Regions from separate parts of the Streptomyces sp. NPDC006314 genome, predicted to be linked through region 2. Evidence: riboswitches for the same ligand, from Rfam matches in the RefSeq annotation. Region 2 holds a riboswitch; the other holds the start of a gene.

Region 1 (7,011 bases), on a different contig from region 2:
ACACGCAGGAGCAAGTGGTGATCGAAGAGACCCTCCTCGAGGCCGAGGAGAAGATGGAGAAGGCCGTCGTGGTCGCCAAGGAGGACTTCGCCGCGATCCGCACCGGCCGTGCGCACCCGGCGATGTTCAACAAGATCGTGGCCGACTACTACGGTGCCCCGACGCCGATCAACCAGCTGGCCTCGTTCTCCGTGCCGGAGCCGCGCATGGCGGTCGTGACGCCGTTCGACAAGAGCGCCCTGCGCAACATCGAGCAGGCCATCCGCGACTCCGACCTGGGCGTCAACCCCAGTAACGACGGCAACATCATCCGTGTGGTGTTCCCCGAGCTGACCGAGGAGCGCCGCCGCGACTACATCAAGGTCGCCAAGGGCAAGGCCGAGGACGCGCGCGTGTCCATCCGCTCCGTGCGCCGCAAGGCCAAGGAAGCCCTCGACAAGCTCGTCAAGGACGGCGAGGTCGGCGAGGACGAGGGCCGCCGTGCGGAGAAGGAGCTCGACGACACCACGCACAAGTACGTCGCTCAGGTGGACGAGCTTCTGAAGCACAAGGAAGCGGAGCTGCTCGAAGTCTGATGAGCGACTCTTCCTGGGGGGCGCCGCCACCGGCGGGGCAGGCCGGGTACTGGGCGTCCACCGCGGGCAGGCCTGCCCAGCCTGTCCAGGGGGCCGCCCCGGCGGGCCCCACGTACGATGCGCCTGAGGCGCAGCAGACTCGCCCCATGCCCATCGTGCCCGAGGTGTCCGCGTACGCCGGAGACCAGGACGACGACCGGGGGGCCGCTCGGCTGGGCGGCCCCTTGTTCCGAGACGAGACCTTCCAGGACCGGCCCGTCCCGGCCGAGACCCAGAATCCGGAGCCCATGCCCGACGCCCCCCAGCCGGCGCCAGCGCCGCAGAAGAAGAGCGCGGGCCGTGACCTGAGCGCGGCCATAGGGGTCGGCGTCGGGCTCGGTGTGGTGATCGTCGCGTCCCTGTTCATCGTCAAGGCCGTGTTCGTCGGCGTGATAGCGGTCGCCGTCGTCGTCGGGCTGTGGGAGCTCACCAGCAGGCTGCAGGAGCGCAAGGGCATCAAGGCGCCGCTCGTGCCGCTGGCGGTCGGTGGTGCGGCGATGGTGGTCGCCGGCTATGTGCGCGGCGCCGAGGGCGCGTGGGTCGCCATGGCCCTGACGGCCCTCGCCGTCCTCGTCTGGCGTATGACCGAACCACCGGAGAACTACCTCAAGGACGTCACGGCCGGCGTCTTCGCGGCGTTCTACGTGCCCTTCCTGGCCACGTTCGTCGCGCTGCTGCTCACCGCCGACGACGGCCCCTGGCGGGTGCTCACCTTCCTGCTGCTGACGGTCGTCAGCGACACCGGCGCGTACGCGGTCGGCTGGCGCTTCGGCAAGCACAAGCTCGCCCCGCGGATCAGCCCCGGCAAGACCCGCGAGGGCCTGCTGGGCGCGGTGCTGTTCGCCATGGTCGCGGGCGCGCTGTGCATGCGGTTCCTGATCGACGACGGCACCTGGTGGCAGGGCCTGCTGCTGGGCCTCGCGGTCGCGGTCAGCGCCACGCTGGGCGACCTCGGCGAGTCCATGATCAAGCGGGATCTCGGCATCAAGGACATGGGCACCTTGCTTCCCGGGCACGGCGGCATCATGGACCGACTGGACTCATTGCTGCCCACGGCGCCGGTGGTCTGGCTGCTGATGGTGGTGTTCGTCGGATCCGCGTGAGCGAGTGCCGTACGACGTCCGGACCCCCGTCCTGAGCACAAGGCGGGGGCCCGTTGCCGTTTCCCGGACCTCCCGGCCCGTTGCCGTTTCCCGGACCTCCCGGCCCGTTGCGCAGGGACCGCACCCGGATGCCGCAGCACAAATCGGCAGCCGGAGCCCGCGCGCGGCAGACTCCCTCAGAGGGCGACGTGTACTCCGCCGCCCGGTGACGCAGCAGGGAGTGTGCCCGATGCCCCTCGACCCAGCCCCCGCCCCGCCTCCTCCGCCGGTGAGGTTCTGGCCCGTCGACGACCTGCCCGCACTCGACCCCGATCCGTTCCTGGACGAGTTGCTGCGCGACGAGCCGGTCACCCGGATCAGGCTCCCGCACGGCGAGGGGCACGCCTGGCTGGTCACCCGGTACGAGGACGTCCGCTTCGTCACCTCCGACCCGCGCTTCTCCCGGGAACAGGTCGTCGGCCGCGATGTCACCACCATGCGCCCGGTGCCGGTGGCCTCGCAGACGGCGGGTCTGCAGTACATCGACCCGCCCCGGCACAGTCGGCTGCGCCGGGTCGTCGCCCGCGCCTTCACCGGCAGGAGCATGCAGCGGCTGCGGCCGCTGGCCGAGGGCAGGGCCACCGAACTGCTCGACGGGATGGAGCGCGCGGGCGCACCGGCCGACCTCATGGAACACCTGCACGGCCCCTTCCCGATCGCCGTGACCCGCGACTTCCTCGGTGTGGAGGAGAAGGACTGGCACCGCTGGGCGGCGACGGGTGAGGCCCTGCTGTCCGCGGGCACCGAGTCCGAGGAACGCGCCAGGGAGGCCGCTCAGGCCACCCGGGCCCGCATCGTCGAACTGCTCCAGCAGCGCCGCGAGGATCCCCGCGACGACCTGGCCGGCGTGCTGGCGCAGGCCGCCGCGGCGGGCGAGATCACCGACGACGAGGCGATCTCCCTGGCCACCGCCATCCAGGTCAGCGGCGGTCACGCGGTGCGCAACAACAGCGGCTCGATGATGTACGCACTGCTCACCCACCCCGAGCACATGGACCGGCTGCGGCGCGAGCCGGAACTCCTGCCCCGGGCCGTGGACGAGCTGTTCCGCTACGTCCCGCACCGCAACGGCGTCGGCATCCCCCGTGTCGCCGTCGAGGACGTCGAGGTCGGCGGCCGGCTGATCCGGGCCGGCGACGTCGTCTACAACGCCTACGTCGCCGCCAACCGCGACCCCGAGGTCTTCCCCGACCCCGACGCCCTGGACTTCGACCGGAAGAGCCCCGCCCATCTGGCCTTCGGCCACGGCCCGCACCACTGCCTGGCCGCCATCATGGCCCGCATGGAGGCCGAGGTCATGATCGGCGCCGTACTCGCCCGCTTCCCCGGCATCCGGCTGGCCGTGCCTCCCGAGGAGGTCGAGTTCCAGCGCCAGGGCCTGATCCGCGGCCCCAGGACGCTGCCCGTGACCTGGTGACACCCGGGTCACGTCACGGGCGACCCCGGCTGGCTCGGCTGGGACTACCTGGAGGCGGTGTAGCGGCCGCGGTCGGGGCGATTCGCGACGGAGTGCGCGTGGCCGACCAGCTGTCCCGACTTGCCCTCTCGGCGCCGGTCAGGACCTTGCCGTACGCCCAGGGGCCCTTCTCGGCGGAGCAGGAGGACCGGAACCGGGCGCCTTCGGCGACGAGCCGGGCGGGACCGCTTGTGTCACGCCTTCGGAGCAGGGACACAAGCGGGCATCGAATGGCGGGTTGGCTGTGGTGATATCACCAGTCGCGCTGCCGAAGCTCCTAGAGCGCTGCAGCCAAGATCGCGGCCAGCGCGAAAACGCCGGCCAGTACGGAGCAGACGATCGCAGCGACGAGGTGGGTGCGCCAGTAGTTCTCCTCGTCCTGTACCACCACCGCGGTACGCGGTCTGCCCTTCCAGTAGGCGATCTCCACCACGTCGCCGGCCTCGAATCGTGGAGATCCGTACCCTGTAACCACAATCTGTCTGCTCTTGCCGTCCGGGGTGACGAACGAACACCAGGCGCTCGCGTCGCCGTCGTCCCAGGTGACGTAGTCGCACACACCGGGTGCGCGCTCGCCATGCGCTATGAGGTGACGGACGCCTCGCGCCTTCCTGGCCGGGATCAGACCCAGCAGGCCGAAGAAGACGGCCGCAGCTATGCAGGCACTCATCAGTCCCCCTCAAGACATGACTGCGATCATGCCGCACTTACCTACAGAGATGCAGGCTACTGACCATCCCACCGCCCGAGCACGCGCCCTGGGCCGTCCCTGGGCCGTCCGAGGCCAACCAATGCTGACAGTCGGTGCCCACGGGTGACCGCCCCCACCCCGCTCTGGCCTGGGCTACCCGAGTCGATCTGCGACACTGGTAAGCGCCATGCCTAAGCCCGGAGAACTCACTTTCGTCGCCCCGCGCGGAGCCAAGAAGCCGCCGCGGCACCTCGCCGACCTCACGCCCGCCGAGCGCAAGGACGCGGTGGCCGAGATCGGCGAGAAGCCGTTCCGTGCCAAGCAGCTCTCGCAGCACTACTTCGCGCGGTACGCGCACGACCCGGCGGACTGGACCGACATCCCCGCCGGTGCGCGCGGCAAGCTGCAGGAGGCGTTGCTTCCCGAGCTGATGACCGTCGTACGGCATCTGTCGACCGACCAGGGGACCACACGCAAGACCCTGTGGCGGCTGTTCGACGGGACGCTCGTCGAGTCCGTGCTGATGCGGTATCCGGACCGGGTCACCATGTGCATCAGCTCGCAGGCGGGGTGCGGCATGAACTGCCCGTTCTGCGCGACCGGGCAGGCGGGGCTCGACCGGAACCTGTCCACCGCCGAGATCGTCCACCAGATCGTGGACGGCATGCGGGCGCTCCGGGACGGGGAAGTGCCCGGCGGGCCTGCGCGGCTTTCCAACATCGTCTTCATGGGGATGGGGGAGCCGCTCGCCAACTACAACCGGGTCGTGGGTGCCATTCGGGCGCTCACCGATCCCGCCCCGGACGGGCTCGGGCTCTCGCAGCGCGGGATCACCGTCTCCACCGTCGGGCTCGTGCCGGCCATCCACCGGTTCGCCGACGAGGGCTTCAAGTGCCGGCTCGCGATCTCCCTGCACGCCCCCGACGACGAGCTGCGCGACACCCTCGTCCCCGTGAACACGCGGTGGAAGGTGCGCGAGGTGCTGGACGCCGGGTTCGAGTACACCGAGAAGTCGGGTCGCAGGCTGTCGATCGAGTACGCGCTGATCCGGGACATCAACGACCACGCGTGGCGCGGTGACCGGCTCGGCCGGCTGCTCAAGGGCAGGCCCGTGCACGTCAACCTCATCCCGCTCAACCCGACGCCGGGGTCCAAGTGGACCGCTTCCCGGCCGGCGGACGAGAAGGCGTTCGTCGAGGCCATCGCCGCGCACGGTGTGCCCGTCACGGTTCGGGACACCCGTGGCCAGGAGATCGACGGGGCCTGTGGTCAGCTCGCGGCCACCGAGCGGTAATCTGGCCACGTCCACACATCTTCATATTCCGACAGGGGAGCGCCACAGCGCTGAGAGTGCGGCAAACGGGCCGCAGACCCTCTGAACCTCGCCCAGGTCATTCTGGGTAGGAAGTTCGGTCATCACTCAAGCTGTTGCGCCCTGCCCGGGCCTCCCTCGCGGAGCCCGGGCAGGGCCGCGTCTCTTCCTGGCCACCCCCAGGAGGACATCCAGTGCACAACAAGACCTTCGTGGCCATGGCGGTCGGGCTCGGCCTGGTCACGCTGCCGGCGTTGACGGCGTGCGGCTCGAGCGACGCCAAGGGGTCCACGGACTCCAAGACCGTCACCCTGGTCAGCCACAACTCGTGGAGCGTCTCCGAGAGCGTCCTCAAGGACTTCGAGAAGCAGTCCGGGTACCAGGTCAAGGCCCTCGAGGACGGTGACGCGGGCCAGGCCGTCAACAAGGCGATCCTGACCAAGGGCAACCCGCAGGGCGACGTCTTCTTCGGCGTCGACAACACCCTGCTGTCCCGGGCTCTCGACAACGGCCTCTTCCAGCCGTACGAGGCCAAGGGGCTCGGTACCGTCGGCGCCGCCTACCGGCTCGACGGGGCCAAGCACCGGGTCACGCCGGTCGATCACGGCGACATCTGCGTCAACTACGACAAGGCCTACTTCAGCGAGCACAAGCTGGCCCCGCCCCGGTCCTTCGCCGACCTGGCCAAGCCCGAGTACAAGAACCTCCTCGTCACCGAGAACGCGGCCACCTCCTCGCCCGGTCTCGGCTTCCTGCTCGGCAGCGCCGCCGAGTACGGTGACGACGGCTGGCAGGACTACTGGAAGAAGCTCAAGGCCAACGGCGTGAAGGTCGTCGACGGCTGGGAGCAGGCCTACCTCCAGGAGTTCTCCGGCTCCTCCGGGGGCAAGAAGGCCGGCGGGGACCGGCCGCTCGTGGTGTCGTACGCCTCCTCCCCGCCCGCCGAGGTGATCAACACCAAGAAGCGGCCCGGTACCGCACCGACCGGCGTGGCCGCGGGCACCTGCTTCCGGCAGATCGAGTTCGCCGGGCTGCTGAGCAACGCGAAGAACACCGAGGGCGGCAAGGCGTTCATCGACTTCCTGCTCACCAAGGAGTTCCAGCAGGACATGCCGTTCAACATGTTCGTCTACCCGGTCGTGAAGGGTGCCGCCGTTCCTGCCGAGTTCACGAAGTACGGGCCGGCCGCCGAGCACCCCCGGACCATGGCCCCGGACAAGATCGCCGCCAACCGCGACCAGTGGGTCAAGTCGTGGACGTCACTCGTACTGAGGTAGCCGGGACACGGCGGAGAAGCGCGGCGCGGCTCGGGCTCATGGCCCTGCCCGTCGCGTTCTTCGCGCTGTTCTTCGCCTGGCCCGTGGCCGCGATCGTCGCGCGCGGACTGAAGGTGGACGGCGCCTGGCGGTTCGGGCGGATCGCGGACGTCGTCACCCAGCCGGACATCCGGCACGTGCTGTGGTTCACCACTTGGCAGGCGCTCGCCTCCACCGCGCTCACCCTGTTGCTCGCGCTGCCCGCCGCCCATGTCTTCGCGCGCCTCGACTTCCCGGGCAAGCAGCTGCTGCGGGCCGTCGTCACCGTCCCGTTCGTGCTGCCGACCGTCGTCGCCGGCAGCGCCTTCCTGGCGCTCGTCGGGCGGGGCGGTCTGCTCGACGAGCTGTGGGGGGTACGGCTGGACACCACGGTGTGGGCGATCCTGCTGGCCCACGTCTTCTTCAACTACGCGGTAGTGGTGCGCACGGTGGGCGGGCTGTGGGCCCAGCTCGACCCCCGGCAGGAGGAGGCCGCCCGGA
Region 2 (7,011 bases):
CGCTCCAGTGGCGTCTGTCGACGTCCAGGACGAAGGCCAGGAGCTCGAGGGTGTACTCGTGGGGCTCCAGGGCCAGTTCTTCCCGCATGCCCCGGCGGCACACCGCATGGAGGTCCGGTGCGCTCCTGCCCGACGAATCGATGTGCCGGGACAGCCCCTCGTTCACCGAGGAGTTCCACACCCCGGGCGCCATCCGCACCCGCTCGCTGCGACGGCTCACCACGAGCATGTCGTCGGCGGTGACCACGGCGACGTTGACGGCGAAGCTGCACTGCAGGAACGCCGGCGCCACAAGGGGCTGTTCGGGATCCAGGTAGCGCGACCGGGGGGTCGTACCGTCAGGCAGCCGACGGTCGAGTTGCTGGGCGGCCAGGAAGGTGTAGTAGTCGGTCGGCCGCAGCCGCAGATGCACCTCCGGGGTCTCGTCGAGCGCGGTGCGGGAGATGTCGAACGACTCGACCGCGTAGCGCGGTCCGTTCCACAAGGGCGTGCGCCCCTCGGCGCGCAGCCGTTCACTCTCGACCGCTATCTCCTCCCGCCACGGTTCCATGCCCGCCGGCAGCCGCACCTCGTCGTCGAGTACGTGGACGAAGACTCTCTCCGGCGGGATCGTGGTCTCACCGTCGCCCTCCACGATCAGCGCAGATGTGTGCAGGGGGCCCAGCGAGAACGTGCGCCAGGCCGGTCCCGACTCCTCCCGGCGGCCCAGGCCGCGCAGAGCACTGGCCGATCGTCTGCGCAGCCGGAACCACGCATCCTGTAAAGGCTGCTGGAACAGCACCGCGAACAGCATGCCGATGACGGCGCCCGCCACTCCGTTGGCAACATCGATCCCACCCACACGGCAGACCCTATGAATCTCGTCCGCGCACGGACGCCGTCGTGCTCCTTCCGTTACCGGCTTCCGGGACCCGGGGGGGGACGGACACCTCGGCCTGTCCCCCTCGTCGCCTCTCAGTCGGCCATCGGCAGATACACCCGGTTGCCCGCGGCCGCGAACTCCTTCGACTTCTGGGCCATGCCCTCCTCGATCTCGGCCTGGCTGCCGCCGTGTTCCCGGCGGATGTCCTGCGAGATCTTCATGCTGCAGAACTTGGGCCCGCACATGGAGCAGAAGTGGGCCGTCTTGGCGGGCTCCGCCGGGAGGGTCTCGTCGTGGAACTCCCGTGCCGTGTCCGGGTCCAGCGCGAGGTTGAACTGGTCTTCCCACCGGAACTCGAAGCGCGCGTCGGACAGCGCGTCGTCCCACTCCTGAGCGCCCGGATGCCCCTTGGCGAGGTCGGCCGCGTGCGCGGCGATCTTGTAGGTGATGACACCCGTCTTGACGTCGTCCCGGTTGGGCAGCCCCAGGTGCTCCTTGGGCGTGACATAGCAGAGCATCGCCGTGCCCCACCAGGCGATCATCGCCGCCCCGATGCCGGAGGTGATGTGGTCGTACGCCGGCGCGACGTCCGTGGTCAGCGGGCCGAGCGTATAGAACGGAGCTTCATCGCAGATCTCCTGCTGAAGGTCGATGTTCTCCTTGATCTTGTGCATCGGGACATGTCCCGGGCCCTCGATCATGGTCTGTACGTTGAAACGCTTGGCGATCCGGTTGAGTTCCCCGAGCGTGCGCAACTCCGCGAACTGCGCCTCGTCGTTGGCGTCCGCGATCGAGCCCGGCCGCAGGCCATCGCCCAGCGAGTACGTGACGTCGTAGGCGGCGAGGATCTCGCACAGCTCCTCGAAGTTCTCGTACAGGAACGACTCCTTGTGGTGTGCCAGGCACCACGCGGCCATGATCGATCCGCCGCGGGAGACGATGCCGGTCTTGCGGTGGGCCGTCAGCGGAACATACGCGAGGCGCACGCCGGCGTGAACGGTCATGTAGTCCACGCCCTGCTCGGCCTGCTCGATGACGGTGTCCTTGTAGATCTCCCAGGTGAGTTCCTCGGCCTTGCCGTCGACCTTCTCCAGGGCCTGGTAGAGCGGCACCGTGCCGATGGGTACGGGGGAGTTGCGCAGTACCCACTCGCGGGTGGTGTGGATGTTCCGGCCGGTGGAGAGATCCATGACCGTGTCGGCGCCCCAGCGGGTCGCCCAGGTCATCTTCTCGACCTCCTCCTCGATGGAGGAGGTCACCGCGGAGTTGCCGATGTTGGCGTTCACCTTCACCAGGAACCGCTTGCCGATGATCATCGGCTCGATCTCCGGGTGGTTGACGTTGGCCGGCAGCACCGCCCGACCCGCCGCGATCTCCTCGCGGACCACTTCCGGCGACACGTTCTCCCGGATGGCCACGTACTCCATCTCCGGCGTGATGTCGCCCCGGCGCGCGTATGCGAGCTGTGTCACCGCCTCGCCGCCGCGACCCCGCCGCGGCTGGCGCGGGCGTCCGGGGAAGACCGCGTCCAGGTTCCGCAGCCCGCCGCGCGGCGCTGTGTGCTTGATCCCGTCGTCCTCGGGACGGACAGGACGGCCCGCGTACTCCTCGGTGTCACCGCGGGCGATGATCCAGTTCTCCCGCAGCGGTGGCAGGCCCCTGCGGACGTCCGTGTCGACGAGTGGATCGGTGTACGGGCCTGAGGTGTCGTACAGCGTGACCGACTGCCCGTTGGTGAGGTGCACCTGACGGACCGGCACGCGCAGGTCAGGGCGCGAGCCCTCGACGTACGCCTTGTGCCAGCCGATGGACTTCCCGGCCTCCTGGGACTTCTCGTCCTGGACGGAGGCAGGCGTGCGTGCGTCCTTGTTGGTCATGAGACCTACTCCCTACGCCGGCATTACCCGGTAACAGGTTCGGCGGTCGACGCAGCGATTCCCGTCTGCCGACGTTCCCTGTGGAACAGCGCTCGTTCCACGTGAAACATCGCGTATACGGAGGTCAGCGCCCTCTCAGCCCGGTGCTCCGAGCTCCCGCGTGTGCAAAGGTGCCTCCACGCTAGCGTCATTTGTGGCGCGGTGAACAGTGGGCCTCTGCCGTTCTTGCGATGATCGGGCGGTGACCAGGATGGAGCAGTACCCGTACCAGGCGCCCGACCCGGGCCGCCGAGACGCTTCAGGGCCAGGCGGCGGACAGGGCGGTGAACGCGCCCACGACGGCCGTGCGCCGGGCGCCGGACACGGCCAGGGGAACGGCTCCGGCGGGGGCAGCGCACCCGGCCCGACGGGATCCGGCGGAGACGACGGGCACGGGCACGGGCACGGGCACGGGCACTCGCACGGTCACAGCCACGGTCCCGCCGCGCCCGTCTCCCAGCACCTGCGGAAGGTCATCGCGGCGATCCTGGTCCCGTTCACCGCGGCGGTCCTGGTCGGTCTGGTGGTGCTCTGGCCCGGGGGTGCCCCCTCGCACAAGCGCACCGGCGTCGGCTTCGACCGGCAGACTCAGCAGGCCACGGTCACCAGGGTCGTCGAGGTGAGCTGCAAGTCGGTGAACGCCTCCGGCGGGACTCCGACCAGTGACACCTCCACCGCCGAGGGCAACTCGGCGGTGCAGGAAGCGGGGGGTACCTGCAAGAAGGCGACCATCCGGGTCGAGACCGGCAAGGACAAGGGCCGTACGTTCACCGAGATCGTGCAGCCGGACCAGTCACGGCAGTTGCACCAGGGTGAGAAGGTCGTGGTCGCCTACGAGCCCTCGGCGCCCAAGGACCTGCAGTACTCGGTGACCGATGTGAACCGGAAGTTCCCCATGGCGCTGCTCGCGGGAATCTTCGCGCTCGCGGTCGTCGTGGTGGGCCGGCTGCGCGGGGTCATGGCGCTGATCGCGCTGGCCGTGAGCTTCCTGGTGCTGACGCTGTTCATCCTGCCCGCGATCCTGCAGGGTTCGAATCCGCTGCTGGTAGCCGTCGTCGGGTCGAGTGCGATCATGCTCATCGCGCTCTACATGTGCCATGGGCTGTCGGCCCGTACGTCCGTCGCGGTGCTCGGCACGTTGGTCTCCCTCCTGCTGATCGGCATCCTCGGCTCGGAGTTCATCGACTGGGCCGCCCTCACCGGAAACACGGACGACAACACCGGTCTGATCCACGGCCTGTATCCGTCGATCGACATGAGTGGTCTGCTGCTGGCCGGTGTCATCATCGGTTCGCTCGGTGTCCTGGACGATGTGACGGTGACGCAGACGTCGGCCGTCTGGGAGCTGCACGAGGCCAATCCGTCGATGGGCTGGCGCGGGCTGTACCGGGCGGGCATACGCATCGGCCGTGACCACATCGCGTCAGTCGTCAACACGCTCGTCCTCGCTTACGCCGGTGCCGCACTGCCGTTGCTGCTCCTGTTCTCGATCGCGCAGAGCAGCGTGGGGACCGTGGCCAACAGTGAGCTGGTGGCCGAGGAGATCGTACGCACGCTGGTGGGATCGATCGGTCTGGTCGCCGCGGTCCCGGTCACCACCGCGCTCGCCGCGCTGGTGGTGTCGGCCGACCGGCCCGGACCGGGTGCCCCGGCAGCCACCGGAGTACAGCGCCTTCCGGCCCGCGCCGGCCGGGGCCGCCGCCGCAAGCGGTGAGCCGGCACGGCCGGCCGTGTCCTGCGGACCGGGCAAGGCCGACCGTTATATGGAGTCCGCGCCATGCAGATTTGCGCAGAAGCGTTCCTGCGCGTTGCACACGCCACAGCGAAGTGCCCGGCGTCCCCTGCCGTGATGCTTCAGCCGGCGCTCTGTTCCTCGGCCAGGATGCGGTCCAGGGCCTCGTCGAGATGGGCGTCGAAATCGGCCAACGCGCCCTCCTGACCGAGCGGCACGAGCTTGTCCGTGCGGTCCAGAAAGGCCACGAGCGGCGGGGCCGACGAGCGGAACAGAGCCTGGTCACCGCCGACCTGAAGCCGGATCAGCACCTCGCCCAGCACCTCCGTATCGGCGGGTGCGATGTGCACATCCCCCTCTCCGCACGGCCGGCCGACCCCGTCGACCAGCAGCTCCCGCCCGAAGGCCCAGGTCACCGGGGCGTCGCCGGGCAGATGGAAGGTGAGTCGCACCGCATAGGGATCACTGGTCTCGTAGCGCAACTCCACCGGAATGCGGAAGGAGAGCTCCTCCGACACGAGAAAGCTCATCATGACTTCTGCCTGTACGGACTCACGCATCGTCTACCCCGTCATATGACATCGGCTGGCCGGGATCGATCCCTCTGACCGTGGTCAAATCTTGCTGAACGTGCACGGGAGATCACAAGGAGTAATTTTTCAGATGCTGATAGAGAGCGTGAGGGACCCGAGATGGCGCCCGATCTCCGTCTGCAACCGGTGGGCGGCGGGCAGCAGCCGGTCGGCGTGACGGGCGGGCAGGGAAAGGGCCATGGTGGCCGCGGTGGTGCCGACCGTGATCGGCACCGCCGCGCAGACCGTGCCGAGCGCGTACTCCTGACGCTCCACCACCGCCTCCATGCGCCCCAGCCGGGTCAGCCGTCGCAGCAGGGCACCGTTGTCCCGCACGGTGTACGGCGTGATGGCCTGCACGGGATAGCGGGCGAGATGGTCGCGTCGGGCGTCCTCGTCCAGCTGGGAGAGCAGGCACTGACCGATCGCGTGCGCATGGCCGGTCTCGCGGAAGTCCGCCCATTCCTCGACCGCGGGGGCCTCCGGGGAGTCGGAGACGCACATGACCTCGATCTCGCCGTCTTGGTACATCGCGTAGTACACGGGCACACCGATGGAATCACGCCAGTGCGCGAGCGTGTCCGCCACCGTGCTGCGACGTTTCTGCTGCGCTCCGCTACTGCTCAGCCGCTCTACCGCGTCGCCGAGGAAGAACAGCCCTTTCTCGCGGCGCAGATAGCCCTCGTGCACCAGGGTGCGCAGCAGGTGGTAGGTCGTGGGCAGCGCCAGGCCGGTCTCGCGGGCGAGTTGCTTGGCGGTTGCCCCGTAGGCGTGCGCGGCGACGCTCTCCAGCAGCCGCATGGCTCGCTGCACGGATCCGATGAGGGTCGCAGTGGCCGGTGGCCCGGGATGCCCGGAGGCCGGTTGCTCCGGGAGGCCCGCTGACCGCTGACGTCCTGGGGGGTCCGCGGCGTGTGGTTGCCCGGGGACGGCCGCGGCGGGCGCCCGCTGGACGAGGGGCGGGCAGGAGCGCGATGGGGTGGGCGGTGCGTGGGGTTCTGCCGGTGCGGTGTCAACCGTGGCCAAGGGTCACTCCCGAAGCGCGAGGAGGCAGCCCGTGCGGGGGTAGAGCACGGAGGGGGATCTGCGCCACCACGGGCCGGATCCCGTGGCGAGTTCCGGACTCTAACCGTCAGCCACCGCACGCAGGTGGTCTCGCGGGGAAACTTCCCTCCCCCGAGGGAATCGGCCCCTCACCGTTCACCGGTCGCCGGACTCCTCACCAGTCGCTGCGCGATGAAGAGTTCGCCATGAACTTGCGTACGAGGTAAATCAGACCGCCGACCAGGGCGACGAAGATCAGCGCCTTGAACAGCAGGTTGATCACGAATCCGACCACGGTCACTATCAGGCCGCCGAACACGACCAGGGCGATGATCGGCACCGCGACCCACTTCACCCACCACGACAACCCCGCGAAGATCTCTCGCATCGCCCTCGTCCTTTGCGTTCTCGTGCCTCGTCGATGTCCTGCACTCGATGCTAGGGCTGCCGAGGCGGTCCGCGGGGACGCCGTGACCCTTGTCGTCCCCTGACCCGTCCCCTAGGGAACCCCGGGGGGGCCGGACTCAGGCCTCGGGCGGGGAGAAGACGACGAGCACCCTCAGGTCCTCGCTGATGTGGTGGAACTTGTGTGCGACCCCGGCGGGCACGTACACGACGCTGCCCCGCGCCACCTCGGTCGTCTCCAGACCGACCGTGATCGACGCCCGGCCGCTGACGACGAAGTACACCTCGTCCTGATTGTGCGGCTTCTGCGGGTCGTGCTCGCCCGCGTTGAGGGCGTACAGGCCGACCGACATGTTCCGCTCCCGCAGGAACTGAAGGTAGGCACCCTCATTGGCGGCACGCTCCGCCTCCAGTTCGTCCAGCCGGAATGCCTTCATCGCCGCTGCCGCCCTCGCATCACTGCCTCGCTTCCCGTCCGGT

The links. Region 2 has a riboswitch for thiamine pyrophosphate ahead of thiC (phosphomethylpyrimidine synthase ThiC). Riboswitches for the same ligand answer to the same signal wherever they lie in the genome.
Region 1: another riboswitch for thiamine pyrophosphate. It lies ahead of ABZ079_RS24875 (thiamine ABC transporter substrate-binding protein); the one in region 2 lies ahead of thiC (phosphomethylpyrimidine synthase ThiC).

The regions. Positions count from the first base shown of each region.
Region 1 covers NZ_JBEXRL010000014.1:101,963-108,973, reverse strand. Annotated here, with positions in the region: gene frr (ribosome recycling factor) at 18-575, shown strand; gene ABZ079_RS24895 (phosphatidate cytidylyltransferase) at 575-1,717, shown strand; gene ABZ079_RS24890 (cytochrome P450) at 1,947-3,173, shown strand; gene ABZ079_RS24885 (hypothetical protein) at 3,490-3,882, opposite strand; gene rlmN (23S rRNA (adenine(2503)-C(2))-methyltransferase RlmN) at 4,091-5,197, shown strand; TPP riboswitch at 5,221-5,328, shown strand; gene ABZ079_RS24875 (thiamine ABC transporter substrate-binding protein) at 5,410-6,492, shown strand; gene ABZ079_RS24870 (iron ABC transporter permease) at 6,531-7,011, shown strand, end outside.
Region 2 covers NZ_JBEXRL010000003.1:204,310-211,320, forward strand. Annotated here, with positions in the region: gene ABZ079_RS06605 (hypothetical protein) at 1-841, opposite strand, end outside; gene thiC (phosphomethylpyrimidine synthase ThiC) at 955-2,739, opposite strand; TPP riboswitch at 2,732-2,909, opposite strand; gene ABZ079_RS06615 (YibE/F family protein) at 2,990-4,492, shown strand; gene ABZ079_RS06620 (SsgA family sporulation/cell division regulator) at 4,633-5,070, opposite strand; gene ABZ079_RS06625 (helix-turn-helix domain-containing protein) at 5,170-6,108, opposite strand; gene ABZ079_RS06630 (DUF5326 family protein) at 6,302-6,514, opposite strand; gene ABZ079_RS06635 (cupin domain-containing protein) at 6,651-6,968, opposite strand.